DNA from 2 places in the Lysinibacillus sp. NPDC097868 genome. Region 1 is predicted to be linked to the other one. Evidence: predicted binding sites of a transcription regulator. Region 1 holds the regulator's gene; the other holds the start of a gene.

Region 1 (3,426 bases):
AAGCAAGTTCCGCTTTTTCCATTAGCTTACTTCTTGCTTGCCGTTCTTTTTGAATAATTTTTTCTGCAACACTTTGGATATCTGCTAAAATATCTTCTTCTGTTTTTCCTAGAGTAATTTGGTTTGATACTTGATAAATATTTCCTAAATTTTCACTACCTTCACCGTATATACCCCTAACGGTCATCCCTAAACGAGTCATTGCATTGATGATTTGATTCATCTGACCTGTCAGAGTAAGCGCGGGAAGGTGCATCATAACAGAAGCACGTAATCCAGTACCAATATTAGTTGGGCAACTTGTTAAATAACCAAAAGTATCACGAAACGCATATGGCAAGGCTCCTTCTAAGGCTCGATCAATCTTATTTGCTTGCTCGTATGCCTTCAGAAGTTGAAAACTCGCCGTCATACATTGAATGCGTAAATGGTCTTCTTCGTTCACCATAATGCAAATAGATTCATCCTCAGACAACAACATAGCGCCGACTTGCTCTTTTTTTGCAAGCTGTGGACTAATTAAATGCTTTTCAACTAAAATTTGTCGTTGTAACGGTGTTAAATCTTTTATTGAAAAATAAGAATATCTTTCTTGAAGCTTGGAACTGTCCTGTATTGCGTGGGTCACAGCCTGCTCTACCTGTAATGCCTCGTTTTCCGAGAAAACTAAAGGGAAACGAAAACCATCTAAGTTCCTCGCAAGGCGGATGCGTGTACTAATGACGATATCTGAATAATCATCCTCCATATCCATCCATGCAGGTGTAGCACGCTCTAAAAACGACTCAATCATCATGACACATCACCACCTTCGAATTGTAGCTGTTGTTCAAGATCCTTTGCCTCGTCACGAAGCTTCGCCGCTTCCTCAAATTGCTCCTCGTCCACTGCAGCCTTCATGCGTTTCCGAATATCTTCAATTTGTTTTTTAATGACAAAAACATTGTTTTGAGCACCAGGCATTTTACCTATATGCTGTGGTCCTGCTTGAATACGATTAAACAGCTTTGGCAAATGCTCGCTAAACGTGTCATAACAACTAGGGCAACCAAATTTACCCTCTTTCAAAAATCGCTTATACGTAAATCCACATTGTGGACATGTTTGTTGCTGAGGTGGCGCTTGCTGTTTTTCACCGACTTTTTGCCATGTAGGTGAGCCAAACCAGTTGGATAATAATTGTTGAATCGATACAGGCTCTTGTTTAAACTCTGCATGGAACGGATGGAACTGTGAGGCACAGACATCGCAATAATGGTGTTCCACCTTCTGCCCATTTTGTACTTGAGTCACAGTTACTGTCGCATTGCGCTGCTTGCAATGTTCGCAAATCATTTCCATCACCTCTTTTATTTTTGCTTTTCATATTTAATGGTTGTTAACATCGCTCGCAAAATTTTTGCACGAATACTATCCCTTAAAGGGAGTTGTAAATCTAAAGTCGAACGATCAACCGCTGCTAACATTAATTTCGCTTCTCGCTTCGAAATTACCTGCTCATCAATCAAACGATATACTACACCTTCCGCAACCGTTTGTGAGGCTCCTCCTTCAATTTGCAAGAGCACATCATCTATCAAATCAATTTGTGAGTTTGCACGGACACGTAAAATACGGATGTATCCACCGCCACCCCGTTTACTTTCCACCAGGTAACCCCGCTCAGCTGTAAATCTTGTATTAATCACATAATTTATTTGTGAGGGCACACATTGAAATTTATCAGCAATTTCACTACGTTTAATTTCAATATGCCCTTCTCCACCTAATTCAAGTACTTGCTTTAAGTAGCCTTCTATGATGTCTGAAATATTACGCACTTTAGGAATACACCTCGCTAACCTCACTGACTTTGACTATCTTTGACTATCTTTGAGTATATTATACAAAACGCTTGAAAATAATTGCAATTATTTCGCACAAAGATTTGTGTAAAGCGCATTGTTTAACAGATTGTCTACAAAAAACACACGGCAGGGACCTGTTAACTTAATCATGATGTACTATTATTTCTGTGTAAAAAAAGGGAGCTGGCGATTAAAAAAGGCTTGTCCCTAATAATTAAAGTTGGTTTTGCCTATAATGTACCCTTTTTGCTTATAGAAAAAACGCAAGCATATGCTCATAGCATATACTTGCGTCATTAAAAATTATACCCAGCGTCCAACTATCGGGTAACGCCAAGGTTCATCTGAAAATGCCTTCACGATTCCGATAATAGGTACGATGTATACCATAGCGATGAATATTAATAAGAACGGTAAACCGATTAATACAAAAGATAGGATACCCGCAATGATAATCAATACGCCCATCACAATTTGGAACAATAAAGCTTGCACCGAAAAACTTTTCACTTCTTCATCTGAACTAATTAGGAAAAATAAAATCGGCACTAAAAATGGCGCAAAAAATGCGCTGGCATGTATGATTACCTTAGACCACTTTGTTTCCATATATATCAACCTTCCTTTATGGTGTGTCATTATTATTAATACTCCTATTTACGGAACTATACGCTAAATAGTTTCAAATGCTTCTTAAATTTTTTAAACTTTTTTTGAAAGGTATGTGATACTAGATGGAATTTAATAATACGCTTGCTAACGAATATGAAAAAGGCATTCGACGTACTTTACCAAGTTACGATGCCATGCTTCGTTTAACGAAAGCTTTTTATCAATCCGCACTACAAGAGAAAGCTAGTTTTTTAATAGTTGGCTCAGGTAGTGGTAATGAAATTATACAGTTAGCCGAGCAAAGACCCGATTGGTCATTTATCGGTATAGATCCATCTGAAGCGATGTTGGAAATTGCAGAAAATCGTCTTCAATCATTACCTAATGATATTTCTTTATTACAAGGCACAATACTAACTGCATCGGTACCTGCTACGAAGTTTGATGCGGCCAGTTGTATATTAGTTCTCCATTTTATTGAATCCTATGAGGAGAAACTTGCTACATTAAAAGGAATTGCACACCGTTTAAAATCCGGTGCACCATTTGTCCTTGTTTCTAAATACGGTCAACTTAACTCCGCTGAAACAGAGCTTCAATTTGAGTTATGGCGCGCGTATTGGCAACAGCACACAAAACTTTCAGCCTCAGAATTAGCTAGTATGGAGCAATCGATCCGCTCGCTTTCATTTATGCGTGAGGAGGCGATAGTTACACTCTTACAACAGGCAGGTTTTTCACAGCCTTCAAGGTTTTTTGCAACGACACTATTCGGCGGTTGGATATGCTATAAAGAGTAACTTTAATCTCTACAACATAGTAGTGTACTATAAGGACATAAGGTAATGATCTTCCGTTGAAATGTCTCCTCTTCCTTCTCTGCTTTAGGAGCGAGACTTCGTGCTTACTTAATACGAGATAAACAGATTTGAGGTGAATGCCATGATTCGCACGATGGCTATGACGA
Region 2 (3,426 bases), on a different contig from region 1:
TTAATAGCTAACAATAAAATTGGTGTGGCTGGCACTTCAATGGGCGCGATCGTCACATCAGGCTGTTTGAAACTTTATGATTGGATTCAAACGGCAGCAATATGTATGGGTGGCCCTGGTTTTATTAAATTAGGTGCATATCAATTGCAACAAATGGCGAAAAACGGTGTGAAATTTCCGATGTCAGAACAAGAAGTACAAAAAACGAATGAACTTCTCGCAAAGTATGATATCAGTTTAACACCAGAACAATTCGCTGGCCGCCCTGTATTCTTTTGGCATGGTGAGCATGATAAAACCGTACCTTTTAATGATACGTATAATTTTTATTTAACATTACGTGCATACTACGATAAAAATCCGAGCAACTTAAAATTTATTACAGATAAACATGCTGGTCATACTGTAACACGTGAAGGTATGTTGGCGGCAACCGATTGGCTTGCACAGCATTTGGCATAATAAGAAGCATCTGCTATGATTAAGTTAACACTGTGACGAAAGGAGAAATACAGATGGATCAAGATATGAAAGACAGCATGTTAAGTGCATTAGAAAACGTAATCGACCCTGAGCTTGGTATTGATATCGTCAACTTAGGTTTAGTATATGATGTAGAGTTAGATGACGAGGGTTTAGCAACAGTTACCATGACACTAACTTCAATGGGCTGCCCAATGGGACCGGTTATTGTCGATCAAGTAAATACAGCTATGAGTGAACTACCAGAGGTGAAAAGTACAAATGTAAATATTGTATGGAACCCACCTTGGTCAAAAGATAAAATGTCACGCTATGCGAAAATGGCATTAGGTGTCCGCTAGAAGATTGACTTCTAACAATATGAATAAAAAATCCCTGCTTGCACATAACTGTAAGCGGGGATTTAATATTTATTTTGCTATAGCAGAAGTCCTCCGCTTTTAAAGGTAGGGGAGACATGTCAAAGATGAATTCGCTGAGGATTATACCCTCGGCTTAATTAATAGATAAAGCAACTTGCGAATATCTTAGATACGTCACGCCGTAGTTGATAAATTAGTCAATACGGCAAATTTGCAATGGGCAATTTTCACAGGCAATTTCATTTTTTAAATATTGTAAATCAAGAATTGTAATATAGCCTTTTTCGAAGGATAGAATGTGATGTTTTTTAAGATCGTTCAACATACGGTTAATCATTTCTCTACTTGTAGCACATAAATTTGCAATTTCTGAATTCGTTAATGGAAAGTCGATAAAAATTGACTCATTTTCTAATGGCTTCCCATACGTATTTGAAAGGCGAATTAGCGTTGAAAATAAAGCACCTTTTTTACCATTTAACACTAAATCACGTAGACGGCTTTGGTATTTTAAATTTTCTGTTTGCAACCATTTCATATACTCTACCATTAAATGTGGTTGCTCCACTAACAGATGCTCTAATGATTTACGACTTAAAACATATAACGTTGAAGTTTCTAAAACTTTAGCTGTCATCGAAAAAAAAGTGAGGTTACAAAATAATGAGCCTTCACCAATTATACTATCAGGACCGCAAATACGAATTGTTAATTCCTTTCCACTTTCGGTTTCCTGGCTAATCGAAATAGCCCCTGTTTTAATATAATAAATTTCTTTAGCTCGTTCCCCTTCTAAGAAAATTTTACTATCTTTATTCACTTTAATAAAAACTCCATTATTTTGAAAAAGCGCATGCATTTTCTCTTGAATATTATCCATTAGTACCATATATCAAACACATCTCTTTCTTTTTGTAATAAAAATTACCTGTATTACAAAAGGATGACGATAATCATTTCGATATACTAAAACAACGAAACATACCACTATTATAACGTAATTTTCCATTTTTCAGTAAAAAATTTTTGAGCTTTTTTTTTGCTACGATTTGTCGATTGTTGTAAAATAAAGTTAGTCAAAAAAGGTCAAACTTTTAGTGGAATCAAAATTAGGGTAAAGATATAAAAAGAAACGAAGAGAAGAGGAGTGCTACAATGCAATTTCAACAAACTGATGATAAAAAACCATTAGAGCAATTTGGTCGTAACTTAGTTGAAGAAGTGAAAAACGGCAAAATGGACCCTGTAATTGGACGTGATGAAGAAATTCGCAATGTGATTCGAATTTTAACACGTAAAACGAAAAATAACCCGGTTTTAATCGGTGAACCAGGAGTAGGTAAAACAGCCATTGTAGAAGGGTTGGCACAACGTATAGTGAAAGGTGATGTTCCAGAAGGATTAAAAGAGTGCGTATTGTACGAGCTTGATATGAGTGCATTAATAGCTGGAGCAAGTTATCGTGGTCAATTTGAAGAAAGATTAAAAGGCGTACTAAAAGAGGTAAAAGAATCTGAAGGGCGCATTATTTTATTTATCGATGAAATCCATACAATTGTTGGTGCTGGTAAAACAGACGGAGCAATGGATGCTGGAAATATGTTAAAGCCTATGCTTGCACGTGGCGAACTCCATTGTATAGGAGCTACGACATTAGACGAATATCGTATGTATATTGAAAAAGATCCTGCTTTAGAACGCCGCTTCCAACAAGTGCTTGTTCGTGAACCATCTATTGAAGATACAGTTTCTATTTTACGTGGCTTAAAAGAACGCTTTGAGCTGCATCATGCAGTACGTATTCATGATCGAGCTATTGTAGCGGCTGCTGAGCTTTCAAATCGCTATATTACAGAGCGTTTTTTACCAGATAAAGCGATTGATTTAATTGATGAGGCATGTGCAATGATCCGTACAGAAATCGATTCAATGCCACAAGAATTAGATGCGGTGACTCGTCGTATCATGCAATTAGAGATTGAAGAACAAGCATTACGTAAGGAAAAAGATGAAGCTAGTAAAAAACGTCTGGAGCAATTACAAGAAGAGTTAACAAAACTTAAAGATTCATCAGAAGGTATGCGTAAACAATGGGAAGCAGAGAAAGAAGCATTGCAAGGCATCCAGAAAAAACGTGAATCACTTGATAAATACCGTCGTGATTTAGATGAAGCAGAAAGTAAATATGATTTAAATAAAGCAGCTGAATTACGACATGGGAAAATTCCTGCCCTTGAAAAAGAGCTTCAAGAGATGGAAAAACATTTAGAAAAAGGTAGTGAGACACGTATTTTGCGTGAGGAAGTTACTTCTGATGAGATTGCTTCAATTGTATCTCGTTGGACAGGTATCCCTGTAACAAAGTTAGTTGAAGGTGAACGCGAAAAATTACTGCGTTTAAAAGATACGTTACATGAACGGGTTGTAGGACAGGATAATGCTGTTCAGCTAGTTACAGAAGCGGTATGGCGTGCCCGAGCAGGCATTAAAGATCCACATCGCCCAATTGGTAGCTTTTTATTCCTTGGGCCAACAGGTGTTGGTAAAACTGAGCTCGCTAAGGCACTTGCTGCACAGTTGT

The links. Region 1 encodes CtsR, which represses protease genes until heat stress. Its sites were predicted from a motif close to ATGGTCAATAAAGGTCAAACA; they were not measured.
Region 2: ACIQXJ_RS00165 (ATP-dependent Clp protease ATP-binding subunit) is a predicted target of CtsR. The motif match lies at 1,918-1,938, and genes of this name have one in related genera.

The regions. Positions count from the first base shown of each region.
Region 1 is NZ_JBIWBS010000005.1:163,168-166,593, reverse strand. Features, by position in the region: gene mcsB (protein-arginine kinase McsB) at 1-796, opposite strand, end outside; gene ACIQXJ_RS21210 (UvrB/UvrC motif-containing protein) at 793-1,335, opposite strand; gene ACIQXJ_RS21205 (CtsR family transcriptional regulator) at 1,350-1,820, opposite strand; gene ACIQXJ_RS21200 (magnetosome magnetite crystal formation protein family) at 2,151-2,456, opposite strand; gene ACIQXJ_RS21195 (class I SAM-dependent methyltransferase) at 2,582-3,259, shown strand; gene corA (magnesium/cobalt transporter CorA) at 3,402-3,426, shown strand, end outside.
Region 2 is NZ_JBIWBS010000001.1:38,858-42,283, forward strand. Features, by position in the region: gene ACIQXJ_RS00150 (prolyl oligopeptidase family serine peptidase) at 1-462, shown strand, start outside; gene ACIQXJ_RS00155 (metal-sulfur cluster assembly factor) at 516-824, shown strand; gene ACIQXJ_RS00160 (Crp/Fnr family transcriptional regulator) at 1,039-1,734, opposite strand; gene ACIQXJ_RS00165 (ATP-dependent Clp protease ATP-binding subunit) at 2,001-3,426, shown strand, end outside.